4 regions of the Nonomuraea sp. NPDC050547 genome follow, and region 2 is predicted to be linked to each of the others. Evidence: riboswitches for the same ligand, from Rfam matches in the RefSeq annotation. Region 2 holds a riboswitch; each other region holds the start of a gene.
The links. A riboswitch is a leader RNA that binds a small molecule or an ion and turns the genes downstream of it on or off. The one in region 2 is predicted to bind cyclic di-AMP.
Positions count from the first base shown of each region.

Region 1: another riboswitch for cyclic di-AMP. It lies ahead of ACIBHY_RS05600 (CHAP domain-containing protein); the one in region 2 lies ahead of ACIBHY_RS27750 (C40 family peptidase).
Region 3: another riboswitch for cyclic di-AMP. It lies ahead of ACIBHY_RS30100 (hypothetical protein); the one in region 2 lies ahead of ACIBHY_RS27750 (C40 family peptidase).
Region 4: another riboswitch for cyclic di-AMP. It lies ahead of ACIBHY_RS33740 (NlpC/P60 family protein); the one in region 2 lies ahead of ACIBHY_RS27750 (C40 family peptidase).

Region 1 is NZ_JBITGW010000002.1:244,905-248,587, forward strand. It holds gene ACIBHY_RS05595 (oxidoreductase) at 107-1,036, opposite strand; gene ACIBHY_RS05600 (CHAP domain-containing protein) at 1,500-2,192, opposite strand; cyclic di-AMP (ydaO/yuaA leader) riboswitch at 2,206-2,342, opposite strand; gene ACIBHY_RS05605 (aldo/keto reductase) at 2,495-3,319, opposite strand; gene ACIBHY_RS05610 (hypothetical protein) at 3,404-3,683, shown strand, end outside.
Region 2 is NZ_JBITGW010000011.1:239,085-242,767, forward strand. It holds gene ACIBHY_RS27740 (branched-chain amino acid aminotransferase) at 1-845, opposite strand, end outside; gene ACIBHY_RS27745 (3-isopropylmalate dehydrogenase) at 1,175-2,230, opposite strand; cyclic di-AMP (ydaO/yuaA leader) riboswitch at 2,330-2,475, shown strand; gene ACIBHY_RS27750 (C40 family peptidase) at 2,503-3,096, shown strand; gene ACIBHY_RS27755 (ROK family protein) at 3,534-3,683, opposite strand, start outside.
Region 3 is NZ_JBITGW010000013.1:9,938-13,620, forward strand. It holds gene ACIBHY_RS30090 (aldo/keto reductase) at 1-820, shown strand, start outside; gene ACIBHY_RS30095 (DUF5302 domain-containing protein) at 893-1,093, shown strand; cyclic di-AMP (ydaO/yuaA leader) riboswitch at 1,258-1,395, shown strand; gene ACIBHY_RS30100 (hypothetical protein) at 1,598-2,419, shown strand; gene ACIBHY_RS30105 (alpha/beta fold hydrolase) at 2,445-3,308, shown strand; gene ACIBHY_RS30110 (hypothetical protein) at 3,353-3,683, opposite strand, start outside.
Region 4 is NZ_JBITGW010000015.1:98,925-102,607, forward strand. It holds gene ACIBHY_RS33730 (cytochrome P450) at 1-240, opposite strand, end outside; gene ACIBHY_RS33735 (LuxR C-terminal-related transcriptional regulator) at 592-804, shown strand; gene ACIBHY_RS33740 (NlpC/P60 family protein) at 890-1,933, opposite strand; cyclic di-AMP (ydaO/yuaA leader) riboswitch at 1,939-2,086, opposite strand; gene ACIBHY_RS33745 (amino-acid N-acetyltransferase) at 2,424-2,993, shown strand; gene ACIBHY_RS33750 (RDD family protein) at 3,079-3,683, shown strand, end outside.

The sequences.
Region 1 (3,683 bases), on a different contig from region 2:
TGATGGCCGGGGTGGCTATTGGGGACTGTGGTGTTTGTGTGGTTTAGGAATGGCCGATCACGAATGAATAACGAGATGGGAGATCTATTTGAGGCGAAAGGGAGATCTATTTGGCGGGAGCCGTATCGGCGGAGAAGTCGTAATGGACGCCGGTGAGGGCTTCGGAGACTGTCCACAGGCGGGCGGCGACGGCGCGGTCCTTGGAGGCGGGGGAGGAGCCGACGGGGGCCGGGTAGCCGCGTGAGCCGAACGGGCCGTCGGGGCCGACGTAGGTGCCGCCGGCCAGGCCGCGTTCGGTGGCGGCGTAGAGGAGCGGCAGGGCGCCGCGTTCGGCGCTCTGGGCGAACAGCACGTTCCCCAGCCGGGAGCCGAACTCCAGGATCGGGTTGCCCTCCATGCGCGGGCCGACGACCTGGAGGTTGGTGGCGGCGTAGCCGGGGTGGGCGGCGACGCTGGTCAGCGCGCCGGCGGCGCGGCGCTGCAGCTCATAGGCGAACAGCAGGTTGGCCAGCTTGGACTGCCCGTAGGCGGCCCACTTGCGGTAGGACCGTTCGCCCTGGAGGTCGTCGAAGTCGATGCGGCCCGTCTTGTGCATGCCGCTGCTGACGGTCACCACGCGGGGGTCGGGACGCTCCAGCAGCCGTGGCAGCAGCAGGCCGGTGAGCGCGAAGTGCCCGAGGTGGTTGGTCCCGAACTGCATCTCGAACCCGTCCACGGTCTGCCGGTACGGCAGCGCCATCACGCCCGCGTTGTTGACCAGCACGTCGAGCCCGCCGGTGTACGCGGCGGCGAACGCTCGGACCGAGGCCAGATCGGCCAGGTCAAGTTGCCTGACCTCGATGGAGGCGTCGGGAGCCGCCTTCTTCATCAGCTGGGCGGCGGCCTCGCCCTTGGCGACGTCCCGGCAGGCCAGGACGGTGGTGGCCCCGCGCCTGGCCAGCTCACCCGCGGCGATCATCCCGACGCCGCTGTTGGCTCCCGTCACCACGGCCGCCAGGCCTGACAGGTCGCCGATGTCCGCTGCGGTCCATCCCATGACCCCTCCAAACGTGATCACCGTCACCCTAACCCGCCCACTCCCTCCCCGGTCATGAGACAACGCCGGGGTGGGACTTGAGGTCCCGGGGGAGCGTGGGCTGGGAGCCGGGTTGTATGGCCGGAGGTTCGCGGGATGGCGTGGCCGTGGGAGGGGCTGGCGGATCGGGGCGCGCACGGATGGAGTCGGCGCAGGTGAGGGGTGCGTGGGAGTGGGACGGGCCCACGGGGTGTGAGGGCGGGATGGGTGTGCGCGGGGCGGGGCGAGGGGGTGCGCGGGGCGGGGCGTGTCAGGGCGGGGTGGGTGTGCGCGGGGCGGGGCGGGGGTGGCGGCGGGTGAAGGGGTGCACGGGAGCAGCGGGGGAGTGTGGTGGTGGGGTCGGGAGGGTGCCGGACATGGGAACGGCGCGCCCGGGGGGAGGGGGCGCGCCGTTCCTGGGAGGGAGAGTGGGGGGAAGGGGAAGTTAAGCCGAGTAGTCGGGGTAGCCGTAGCCGACGACCTGGGAGGCGGGGCGGATGCGCTCCTCGACCTTGCCGTTGCCGGTGTTGCCCTCGACGGTGGTGATGGTGCCGTTGCCGTTGTCCTTGATGACGAACCCGACGTGGTTGATGGAGTCGAGGCTCTTGCTGCCGCTCCACGAGAAGAAGACGACGGCTCCGGGCTTCGCGCCGGTGCCCCATCGGTTGTTGTTCTTGAACCACTTGGCGTGGGTGACGGTGTAGGCGTCCCAGCCGACGGTGGTGCGGGCGCCGGTCTCTTCGCCGACCCAGCTGACGAACATGGCGCACCATGCGGCGTTCAGGTAGGCCTGGCGGTTGCCGCCGTCGCGCTTGACGGTCTCGGCGGCGCGGGGGGAGGACATGTACCACTTCTGGAACTTGGTGCCGCCGCCCCTGGAGTCCTCGCGGGTGCCGATCTGCTTCTTGGCCAGCGCGAGGACCTGGGCCGCCGTGGGCTTGGGCCGGTCGCTGCCGGCCTTCTTGCCGGGCTCGGCCTGGACGACGGTTTCCGGGACGCCCTTGGCGGCGGCGGACGCGGCGTGCGTCTCGGCCTGGGCGGGGTGTGTCGCGAACGCCGCGGTGGCGGCGATGGTCACGCCGAGAGCGGCGCGGGTGAGGTCGATCTTGGGGGCACGGGTAAGACGATGCTTCGCCATCGGGTGGGGTGACTCCTTGCTTCCATGCCGCTTACCGGGTTAGCTGACGGGTTCGGGCATGGAAGCTGCCCTACGGCGCGTGGCGCCGATTCACCCCAAAGGACCTGGGTCCCCGGTTCCGCGAGGGTGCGGATTCAGCGGTCACAGGCAAAGCCTGTGATGTGTGTGCGATGGTCTGGCAACGAACGGGTAGCCCGGACGTATGCCTTGGATGACCTGAAGGTAATACATGGGGCAAGGGGATTACAAACTCATAAATGACCATCCAAGGCTTGGTGCGGCCAAAAGGCCGCACCAGCCGGTCATCCCATCCAGTTAAAATTTGCCGGATCAGGTCCCAGACGGGTGCCGTTGTTGAGGGCTCCTATGGCAGCCATGTCCTCCGGGTCGAGCGTGAAGCCGAAGACCTGGATGTTCTCCCTGATCCGCGCCGGCGTGACCGACTTGGGGATCACCACGTTGCCGAGCTGGACGTGCCAGCGGAGCACGATCTGCGCGGGTGATTTGCCGTGTTTTCCGGCCAATGTGGCGAGGGCGGGGTCGTTCAGCAGGCCCTTGCCCTGGCCCAGCGGGCTCCACGCCTCGGTGAGGATTCCGTTGGCCTCGTGGAAGGCGCGCAGTTCGATCTGGGGGAAGTTCGGGTGCAGTTCGATCTGGTTGATCGAGGGGGTGATCTCGGCCTCGTCGATGAGCCTGGTGAGGTGCTCCACGCCGAAGTTCGATACGCCGATCGCGCGCGCCCGGCCGTTTCGGTAGATCTTTTCCAGGGACTTCCATGCCTGGAGGTATTTGTCCTGATCTGGAACCGGCCAGTGGATGAGATAGAGGTCGACGTAGTCGAGGCCCAGACGGGCCAGGCTCTCCTCGAAGGCCTCCTCGGCGCGGCCGTGGTCGGCGTTCCAGAGCTTGGTCGTGATGAACACCTTCTCCCGTGGCAGCCCCGACTCCCGGAAGGCGCGGCCCACCCCTTCCTCGTTGTAGTAGAGCCTGGCGGTGTCGATATGGCGGTATCCCGCCTGAAACGCGGTGGTGACCGCGCGTTCGGCCTCGTCGTCGGGCACCTGCCAGACGCCGAAGCCGAGCTGCGGGATCTGCACACCGTCGGTGTTGAGCAGCAGCGAGTTCATGCGACCCATTGTTCATATGGCGTTCCCTGCGGCTTAAGGCGACCGGGCTAGCTTGAACCCGTCGTGAAGAAGCAATGGGCTTGGGTGGAATCGCCGCTCCAGATGCTCTGCGCCGTCGAGGCCCACCACGCCGGGCTGCTCGGTGAGCGCACGGTCATCGTGCCGAGGGCGCGTCAGCGCGCACTCGTGGCCACGCGCCGCGAGCTGGCCGGGCTCGACCTGCCCGACGGGCTCGAGCTGGCCAGGCCGAGCGAGGAGATGCCGCGACCGGTCCAGGTGGTCGGTGACGCCTTCTCCGGGCGGGTGCAACTGCGCTGGCTGACCTCGCGGCCGGGCCGCATCGTCATCGTGGACGACGGGCTGG
Region 2 (3,683 bases):
AGGCCGAGGTCGCCGGCGAGCTTGAGGATGGACTCGCGGGTGATGCCGGGCAGGAGCGTGCCGGTGAGGGCGGGGGTGAGGAGGCGATCGCCGTACACGAAGAAGAGGTTCATGCCGCCCATCTCCTCCACGTAGCGGTGCTCGTGGGAGTCGAGCCAGACGACCTGGTCGCAGCCCTGGGCGACGGCCTCGCGCTGGGCGACGAAGGCTCCGGCGTAGTTGCCGCCGCACTTGGCGGCGCCGGTGCCGCCGGGGGCGGCGCGGGTGTACTCGGTCGAGAGCCACACGGAGACGGGCTTGACGCCGCCGCTGAAGTACGAGGCGGCGGGCGAGGCGATGACCATGAAGCGGTAGTTCTCGGACGGGTAGTTGACGCCGAGGCCGACCTGGGTGGCGATGATGAACGGGCGCAGGTAGAGGCTGTGGCCCTCGGTCGTGGGGACCCAGTCGCGGTCGGCCTGGACGAGGAGTTCGAGCGCCTCCACGAAGGTGTCTTCCGGCAGTTCCGGCATGGCCATGCGCGCGCAGGAGTGGTTGAAGCGGGCGGCGTTGGCGTAGGGGCGGAAGGTGACGATCGAGCCGTTCGCGTGCCGGTAGGCCTTGAGACCCTCGAAGAGTTCCTGCGCGTAGTGGAAGACGGAGGTCGCGGGGTCGAGCGTGAGCGGTCCATACGGCGTGAGGCGGGCGTCGTGCCAGCCGGTGCCCTCCGTGTAGTCGATCGAGACCATGTGATCGGTGAAGGCTTTCCCGAACCCGGGGCTCGCCAGTACCGCCTCGCGCTCTGCCGCGGTGCGAGCGTGGTCGGATAGCTGCACGTCGAAGCTGAGCTTCTGAGAGGTGGTCATGACGGAGATCCTTCTCTTTCTCTGAGGACTACCCTGCATCCATTCTGCGCCGGATCGGGTAGAGGGAACTTACTGCATCTAAAAGGACGACCGTTAGGGCGCAACGAAAACGCCCGGAGGCTCTCGCGAGCCACCGGGCGTGGGTGGTCAGGCGGCCGCGAGTGCGCTGGGGCGCCTGGGCCGCTTGTCAGGTCGGTACCGGGTGTTCACGAGCTGCGGGTTCGCGCGTTGCCTGCCGTACCTCCGCAGACTTCTTGTCAGACCCCGAGGGTGGGGGATCTCACGTTCTGCGGTACGGCGGGCCGCTCGTGGGCCGGTGGCCTGAGGCGTCAGGCGCCGCCGGATACTCGGGCGGCGAGGTCGTCGCCGATTTCCCGGGTGGTGCGGGCGGCGGCGTGCGAGAGGCGCTCAACGATGTCGTCGGCGACGGCCTGCTCGACGCGGGCGGCCTCGGCGGTCAGACCGAGGTGGTCCAGGAGCATGGCGACCGAGAGGATGGTGGCGGTCGGGTCGGCCTTGCTCTGCCCGGCGATGTCGGGGGCGCTGCCGTGCACCGGCTCGAACATGCTCGGCGCGGCGCCTTCGGGGTTGATGTTGCCGCTGGCCGCGAGGCCGATGCCACCGGCCACCGCGGCGCCGAGGTCGGTGATGATGTCGCCGAACAGGTTGTCGGTGACGATCACGTCGAAGCGCTCGGGCTGGTTGACGAAGAACATCGTGGCCGCGTCGATGTGCACGTAGTCGGTGGCGACCTCGGGGTACTCCTCGGCCACGCGGTCGAAGGTGCGCTGCCACAGGTCACCGGCGAAGGTGAGCACGTTGGTCTTGTGGACCAGCGTGAGTTTCTTGCGCGGGCGGCTCTGCGCCTTGGCGAAGGCGTAGCGGACGACGCGTTCGACGCCGTAGGCGGTGTTGATGGACTCCTGCGTCGCCACCTCGTACGGCGTGCCCTTGCGCATGGCCCCGCCGGTGCCGGCGTAGAGCGACTCGGTGCCTTCGCGGACGACGACGATGTCGATGTTCTCGGCCGGTGTGTCGGCCAGCGGCGTCGCGACGCCGGGCAGCAGCTTGACCGGGCGCAGGTTGACGTAGTGGTCGAAGTCGAAGCGGATGCGCAGGAGCAGGTCGCGCTCCAGCAGGCCGGGCGGCACCTTGCGGGGATCGCCGACGGCGCCGAGCAGGATCGCGTCGTAGCCGCGCAGCTCCTGCAGCACGGAGTCGGGTAGGACCTCGCCGGTCCTGGCGTAGCGGTCCGCGCCGAGGTCGTACTCGGTGATGTCGAACTTGGGACCGACCGCCTCGAGAACCTTGAGGCCCTCGGTCACGACCTCGGTACCGATGCCGTCTCCGGGGATGACGGCCAGGCGAATGCTACGCGACTCCATGGGCGGTACCTTACCGGGTCGTCTCGCCTGACGAGCAACCCATCTCATTTCCCGGACACTCCATTTTGCCCGATTTGCACGCTTTTGACTGTTTCGTTAGAGTCCCACCAGCCTAATCCGCACACCGCAGTGCGGAGCCGGGGACCCACCTCCCCCATTGGGGCGAATCGGCGCTTACCACGCCGTAGGGCGACTTCCAGGCCCGAGCCCGACAGCTAACCCGGTAGGCCTTGTGGAAGGACATTCCCCTGTCTCGCATCATCGCGACCGCTGTGCTCATCACCGTCTCCGGTGTCACCGCAGCCACCCTCGCATCCCCCGCCATCGCATCCCCCGCCTCCCCCGCCTCCCCCGTCACCACCGTCGACCCCTACGACGTCACGCTGACCAGCCAGGGCCTCAAGGAAATCCAGGAGCGGCGGACGCCCAAGCCCAGCTGGCAGAAGGCCCTGGCCTACGCCATGGACAAGCGCGGCACCCCGTACGTCTGGGGCGGCACCACCAAACGCGGCTACGACTGCTCCGGCCTCATGCTCCGCGCCTACGAAAGCGCGGGCATCGAACTACCCCGCACCGCCGCCCAGCAGTACTCGGCGTTCTCCAGAAAGATCAGTTGGAAGAACCTGAAGCCCGGCGACCTGGTCTTCTTCTCGGGACTGGGGCACGTGGGCATGATCTCCCGGCCTGGGCACATGGTGCATTCGCCGCGTACCGGTGATGTGGTCAAGGAGGAAAAGCTGAGCGCCTGGCGCCGCCGCGCCTTCGTGGGCGCCGTGCGTCCGGATCCGGCGGGCGTCAAACTCACCAACCAGCTCGAAAAGATCCGCCAAGCCCCCGCGCCCGTCATGCCCACCGCCACGCTGTGACGCGCCCGTTCTCCTGATCTTCTCCTGATCACCTGATAGCGCTGATCCCGCCGGCCCGTCGCGGCGAGCTGTCGCGGTTTCTCCCGTGCGTGGCTTCACTCACGCGCGGGAGAAACCACGGCCTCTGTCGCGCGGGCAATGTCGCGACTTTCTCATGCCGCGCGCGGGCTCTCGCGCGGGCAATGTCGCGACTTTCTCACGCCGCGCGCGGGCCCTCGCGCGGGCCCTTTCGCGGTTTCTCCCGCGAGCGGCCCTGTCGCACGCGAGCTTCTGTCGCGTGGGGTTCTGTCACTGCAGGTTCTTCTCCTACGGCAAGCCACCCACCCCCACCCGCCGCACGTGGACCTCTCTGTCCAGGGAGACGGTCGTCCAGCGGGGGTGGCTGACCGCCGTAACGAGCGCACGTACAGGCGGCATCCCCCATACCCTCGCTGATCTCAGCCCATACGGGTGGAGAAGATCAGGTCCCAGGCGCGGCCCCTCGCATGGGCGACGGCGCCCAGCAACACCCCGCTGTCACCCAGAGCGCTGGCCACGATCGTGGGCCGGAGGGGCCCCAGTTCGCCGATTCGGCGTTGGATGGCGTC
Region 3 (3,683 bases), on a different contig from region 2:
TGCCATCGGGCTCGGCGCGATGCCGATGTCGGTGGAGGGCCACATGCCCGACGAGGAGCAGTCGATCAGGACCATCCACGCGGCCCTGGACGCCGGGATCACGCTGATCGACACCGCCGACGCCTACACGCCGACGGAGGCCGAGGTCGGGCACAACGAGCGCATCGTGGCCAAGGCGCTGGCGAGCTGGGGCGGCGACAAGGACGCGGTGCTGGTGGCCACCAAGGGCGGGCACACCCGGCCGCGCGGGCGCTGGGACGTGGACGGCCGGCCCGAGTACCTCAAGCGGGCCTGCGACCGCTCGCTCAAGGCGCTGGGCGTCGAGTCGATCGGGCTTTACCAGCATCACCGGCCCGACCCGGCGGTGCCGTACGAGGAGTCGATCGGCACGCTCGTGGACCTGCTCGACGCCGGGAAGATCCGGATGGCCGGGATCTCCAACGCGAACCCGGCCCAGATCAGGCAGGCCAACGAGATCCTCGGCGGGCGGCTGGTGAGCGTGCAGAACCAGTACTCGCCGAGCTTCCGCAGCAGCGAGCCGGAGGTGGACGTCTGTGAGGAGATCGGCGTGGCGTTCCTGCCGTGGGAGCCGCTGGGCGGCATGAACCACGTCGGCCGCCTCGGCCGCCGCCACGCCGCCTTCGGGGAGGTCGCGGCCGAGCGCGGGGTCTCCCCGCAGCGGGTCTGCCTGGCGTGGGAGCTGGCCAGGAGCCCGGTGGTGATCCCGATTCCCGGCTCAAGCCGCCCGGCGACGATCCTCGACTCGCTGGCCGCCGCCGACCTGGAGCTCACCGAGGAGGAGCTGGCCAGGCTGGGCTGACGCGGTGCCCGGTTTCGCGTCAGGTCGGCCGTCGTGCGAAGCTGTTGTGGTCCCCAACACCAGGAGGTCCTCATGGCGGAAACACCGGAGCCGGAAGTCAGCGAAACTCCCGAGGACGAGATGAAGCGCAAGTTCCGGGAGGCCCTGGAGCGTAAGCGCAATCAGCACTCCGACTCGGGTGCGGGTGGCAGGGGCACGGATCAGTCAAAGATCCACGGCGCACACGGCCCTGCTGCCAGCAAGCGTTCGTTCCGGCGCAAGAGCGGCGGCTGAGTCGGCGTTCTGAGGGGGTACGGCTTGGCCGTACCCCCCTTTTTCTTGACCTTCTTAGGTAGATCTTCGCCCGTTTCATGGCGATTGTTTTGCTTTTGCCGTCTTTGGCACTTACAGTCCTAAGCGTTACCAGCTGGCGACCCGACCCTTCACCAGGAAGAGGCGGCCGGCTGGCGCCGAATCCCGTACCCGCGGGAACCGGGGAACCAATGTTCCTTGGGGTGAATCCGACGTACGCGTCGGTAGGGCATCTCCACGCCCGAACCCGTCAGCTAACCCGGTAGGCGCGATGGAGAGGACTGATCTTTTCATGCACCACCGCGATGAACCCCCATTCCGCGTAGTTTCACCCGCCGCCTACTGAGCGGCCCCTTCCCCAGGCTTTCCCCCCGCGCTTTCGCGTAGCGTCCGTTCGGCTTTGTGCCCGGCTACGCCGCTTTGACGAGCGCATTTCCCCTGTCCCCGCACAAAGGACTTCTCTTCTTCATGTCTTCCCGCTTTGGCATGCGTTCTTTCACCATGCTCGCCTCCGTCGCCGTCATCGGCGCGGTCACCCTCAGCACCGGCGCAACCGCACACGCGGATGACTTCTCCGAGAAGAAGCCCCTTCTCAAGGGCTCCACCACCGCCTCCTACTACTGGGACGACGCCTCCGGCCGCAACGGCGACACCGGTCTTCCCGCCTCCGGCAAGCCCATGCAGAAGGGCCTGGCCGCCAGCCCGAGCTGGCCCCTCCTGACCGAGGGCTACGTCATCTACAAGGGCAAGAAGGAGCCGTTCTTCGTCGGCGACCGCGGCCCCGGGGTCCCGTCGAACAGGGGCATCATGCTCGACCTCGACGCCAAGACCTTCGCCTCGCTGACCGGCGGCAAGTTCAACTCCAGCTCGCTGAGCGTCGACGGCGTCGGCGGCCAGGGACACATCAAGATCGAATACGTCATCACCAAGTGGGGCCCCGGCGTGGGCAAGAAGAACCACCCCGTCGCCTTCTCCACCGGCGCCTGGTCCCGCAAGGACGCCCGGCCGGCCACGCCCCCGGTCGTGACCGCGGAGGAGAAGACCGAGAAGAAGGACGAGGAGAGGCCCGAGACCCCGGCCGCTCCCGCCCAGGTCGCCGAGAAGGCTCCCGCGCAGGCCCCTGAGAAGGCCCCTGTGAAGGCTTCAGCGCAGGACAAGGCGCCGCAGGCCGAGCTGGCCGCGGCGGTCACCACCCGCGAGACCGAGTCGAACGGCGTGGGCGGGCTCGCCCTCATCAGCGCTCTGGCCCTCCTGAGCGGCGGCATGTTCCTGGCCCGCGGCCGCATCCGCAAGGCGTTCGACCGCTGACCTCTTTACTCACGAGGAACAGAATGTGATTCTGTTCCTCATGGGTCAGCGCGCCGCCGTCAATGGCATCGAGATCGTCTACGACAGCTTCGGCTCGCCACAAGCACGGCCGCTGCTGCTCATCATGGGGCTCGGCGCCCAGCTCATCCACTGGGACGAGGAGTTCTGCGAGCTCCTCGCCGAGCAGGGCCACCACGTCGTCCGGTTCGACAACCGCGACGCCGGTGAATCCACGCATCTTCACGAGGCGGGCGTTCCGGAATTCGGATCGCCCGCTTCGCCGTACCTGCTGGCGGACATGGCGCGGGACGCGGCCGGGCTGATCGACGCGCTCGGCTGGCCCGCCGCGCACGTCGTCGGCGCGTCCATGGGCGGCATGGTCGCGCAGCAACTCGCACTCGACCATCCCGGGCGGGTGCGCACGCTGACCTCGATCATGTCCACGCCCGGACCGCAGGTCGCGCCGCCCACGCCGGAAGCCGGCGCGGCCCTGATGTCGCCCCCGCCGCCCGACCGCGCGGCCGCGATCGCGCTGGCCCAGCGGACCTGGGCGGTGATCGGCTCGCCCGGATACGACCTGGACACCGAGCGGATCGCCCTGCTGGCGGGGCTCGCCTATGACCGGGCGCACGACCCGGCGGGGACGGCCCGTCAATTGGCCGCCATTCTGGCCTCCGGTGACCGGACCGAAAGGCTGGCCCGGCTGGCCGTACCCACGCTTGTCCTGCACGGAGAGGACGACGCGCTCATTCCGGTCGCCGGCGGCCACGCAACCGCTGCGGCAATTCCGCGCTCAAGACTGGTCACGTTCCCCGGAATGGGGCACGATCTGCCCAAGCCACTCTGGTCGCGGTTCGTGGAAGAGATCACGAAACACACGGCCGGGTGACCCGCGTCGCGCGGCCGTTCCCCCACGGCGGCCGCGCGACGCCCTCAGACCTCCAGCTTCTCCTCCACGTTGCGCAGGTGGTGGCGGGCCATCGCCAGGTTGGCCCGGCCGCGGTCGAGCGCCAGGTAGAGGAACAGGCCCTTGCCGCCGCGCCCGGCCATCGGCCGGATGATGTGGTACTGGGTGCCGAGCGTGATGAGGATGTCCTCGATGGCGTCCTTGAGGCCGAGCGAGTCCATCGTGCGCATCTTCGCCTTGACCACCTCGGTGTTGCCCGCCGCCGCGACCTGCAGGTCGAGGTCCTTGGAGCCGCCGAGGGTGCCCAGCGCCATGCCGCTGCCGTGATCGACCACCGCCGCGCCGACGGCGCCGTCG
Region 4 (3,683 bases), on a different contig from region 2:
GCCCATGGCGCCGAGCAGCTCCGCGGTGATCGCCTCGATTCTGGGGCGCAGCCGTTCGAGCATGCGGGGCGTGAACGCCCGGCTGACCAGAGCCCGCAGCCGCGTGTGGTCGGGCGGGTCGAGACGCAGGAAGGACACCTGCGGCCGGTCAGGGTCATCGGTGCCCGGCGGGACGTGTCCGTGGCCGAAGCGGGGGTCGCGCAGCATCGCCGAGACGTGCTCGTGTGATGTGGCTACCACCAAACCGCCGCGGGTATGAAATAAATCGCCACGCTCGCGAAGCTCCCGATACTTTCCGTACGGGTCACGCCGGAACCCGGGATCGAACGGATCGAATCCCAGCACGTCGGCGGGGGTCAGTGTCGGTGACCGAGGGGCGTTGTAAGGATCAGTGAGATCGCTCATCGTGCCCCGAAGTGTGACGACATATGGCGAGTAGTTCACATAGGTTTGATCATGTCAATACAGCTGGTCAAGCTGGGCAATTGTCGAGCTTGACGACCTTTCCTGAATGCGTTTACCGTCTGCGAGACGAGCGCGTTGCGCGGTCCGATACGTCTGCGAGTTCTGCTGTTGGGGGGAGGGCTCCCGATGGATGTGCTCACCGAGGGCGTTGAGCTGAGCCACGCCGATTTAGCCTTGCTCGCCGAGCTGGCCAAGGGAGTCACGGTCGATCGGGTAGGGCGCCGGCTGGAGATCAGCGGACGCACGGTACGCCGCCGTTTGCGAGGGATATGCGACAGGATCGGTGTGGCCACCGCCATCGAGGCGGTGGCCTGGGCGGCACGCCGCCAGCTGATCTAGCAGGGCTGAGACCCGACCCCGCCGGTTCGACCGGCGGGGTCGGTTTTGGCTGGCATGGGGTCCTGGTTCCGTCTCTTCGGCGGGGTCAGTTCGCGATGCGGACCGCGCCCGCCCACGGGCGACGGGAGATCGACGCCAGGCGCACGACGTCGCCGGTCTGCGGCGCGTGCACCATCATGCCGCCGCCGACGTAGATGCCGACGTGGTGCAGGTCGCTGTAGAAGAACACCAGGTCACCGGGGCGCAGCTCCTCGCGCGAGATGCGGGTGCCGGCCGTCCACTGGTCGCCGGTGTAATGCGGCAGCGAGATGCCGACCCGCTGGTAGGCCGCCATGACCAGGCCGGAGCAGTCGTAGGAGCTGGGACCCTCCGCGCCCCACACGTACGGCTTGAGCTGCTGGGTCAGCGCCCACCTGGCCGCCTCGGCCGCCTTGCCGGCGCCGGCGATCGGCAGGCTGACCCGCACCGCGCGGGTGCCCGGCCGCCCGGCCTCGCCGATGGCCCGCTGGAACAGGTCGCTCTCGACCTTCTTGACCAGCTTGCCGATCTTGTCGCGCCGCGCGTCCAGGTCCTCGACGATCTCGGTGACCTTGTCGATGCGGGTCTTCGCCTCGGACTGGGCCTTCTCGGCCAGTTCCCTGGCGCGGGTGACCTGGTTGACCTCCTCGCCCTGCTGCTGCTCCAGCGCGTAACTGGTCGCGGCGCGGTCGAGGAAGAGCTCGGGGTCGTCGGAGGCGGCGAAGGCGAGGGCGCGGCTGAAGCCGCCCATCATGTACTCGCTCTGCGCGAGCATGCCCGCCCGCTGGCGCTTGGTGGCGAGATCGGCCTCACTGGAGGCCAGCGTCTTCTTGGCGGCGTCGACGGCCTTCTGGGCGTCCCTGAGCTTCACGCGCTGGCCGTTGAACTGCTCGCTGAGCGTCTCGATCTCCGTGTGGAGCTTCTCGGCCTGCTCCGACAACTGCTTGAGCGACGGCTTCGGGTCGGCGGCTGCGGAACCGAGAGGCGTGACGGTGAACGTCACCGCGGCTACGGCTGCCGTCAGGACGACCAGCCGCTTCTTGATGCCTGGTTCGGGAGGGCGGGCATGCTTGCCCGCGGGCTTCCCTTCACGGTTACGCGTGCGCTTCACCAACCAGCTCCTCTCGTGGCCGCCTACCGGGTTAGCTGACGGGTTCGGGCCGGAGCAGCCCTACCGAGCCGTGGCTCGGATTCACCCCGGATGGCCTGCGGCCACTGGCGGGTCCCCGGCTCCCCAGGGGAGGGGATTAGGCGTGCCGCCGCGCGTAAGGACGCGGGTGACATCGACGCTGGACACTAGTGCACTCCAGGTTCGTGCTCAACCAGAACTGCCAAGTCTGTTGAGGTTTCACAACCGAAGTGTCACGGGGGGATCACGTGCTCCGCCGTACTGGAGCGACTTTATGTGCGCTTTGCGGGTGCATGGGACGTACGTGAGGTTCGGCGTCACCGGGGGAATCATTGCTCGTCACCGGCTATTCGCCTGGTGGTTGAGGGGGAGACGGCTGTTGTCGGGCATGCTCGTCCACTGGATGAGATGGTTGAGGAAGTAGGTGGGCAAATAGGGGGCAGCCGTAATTGCGTCTGTACTCTGAAGTGCCATGGAACAGGTCGCCGAACGGGCGGTACCCGACATCGAGGTCGTCGTGCGGCGAGCTCGCACGCCGGACGTCCGGACGATCAGGCGCCTGGTCGACACCTATGCCGGAGCCGGGCCGCGCCTGCTGGAAAAAGCCACGGTCACTCTTTACGAGGACGTCCAGGAGTTCTGGGTGGCTGAGCGTGGCGGGCAGGTCGTCGGATGCGGTGCCCTGCACGTGTTGTGGGAGGACCTCGCCGAGATTCGCACCGTGGCCGTCGACCCCGACGCCCGCGGTCTCGGGGTCGGGGGCCAAATCGTTACCGCTTTGATCGGAACGGCCCGCGAACTCGGGCTGGGGCGGGTGTTCTGCCTGACATTCGCGGTGGATTTCTTCGCCGCGCATGGGTTCCGCCCGATCCAGGGCACGCCGGTATCTCCCGAGGTCTATGCCGAGCTGCTCGCCTCCTATGACGAGGGCGTAGCCGAGTTCCTCGACTTGGAGCACGTCAAGCCCAACACCCTGGGCAACACCAGGATGCTGCTCCACCTGCCGTCGTTTGACTCGGACCTCGACCAAAGGGAAAGGTGATTGTAGATACCTATGTCGATACGTTGGGCAGCGAAGGCATGTGTCCTGACATGTGCCACATGCACACTCGAAGCGAGGTGACACGGTGAGCACCGGACAGCCGCCGTATCCACAGGACGACCCCGGCGACAACTCCGGGACTCCCGAATACGGACAGCACAACGCGGGCCACGCACAGGGCGAGCCCGACCCGGACGTGACCGTCGTGGGTTACCGCCAAGACGGCGACCCCTACGGCCAGCAGGGATACGGACAGCAGTCCGGCTCCCAGCCGGGTTACGGTCAGCAGCCCCAGTACGGCCAGCAGCAGGGATACGGTCAGCAGCAGCCTCAGTACGGCCAGCAGCCCGGCTCGCAGCCGGGTTACGGCCAGCAGCTTGGTTACGGCCAGCAGGCCCAGCAGCAGCCCGAGTACGGCCAGCAGCCGGGCTCCCAGCCCGGTTACGGCCAGCAGCAGCCTGGCTACGGCCAGCAGCCCGGTTACGGCCAGCAGGCCCAGTCGCAGCCCGGCTACGGCCAGCAGCAGCCCGAGTACGGCCAGCAGCCCGGTTACGGCCAGCAGCCCGGCTCCCAGCCGGGTTACGGTCAGCAGCAGCCCGGCTATGGCCAGCAGCCTCAGTACGGTCAGCAGCCCGGCTCGCAACCTGGCTACGGTCAGCAGCAGCCCGGCTACGGCCAGCAGGCCCCGTC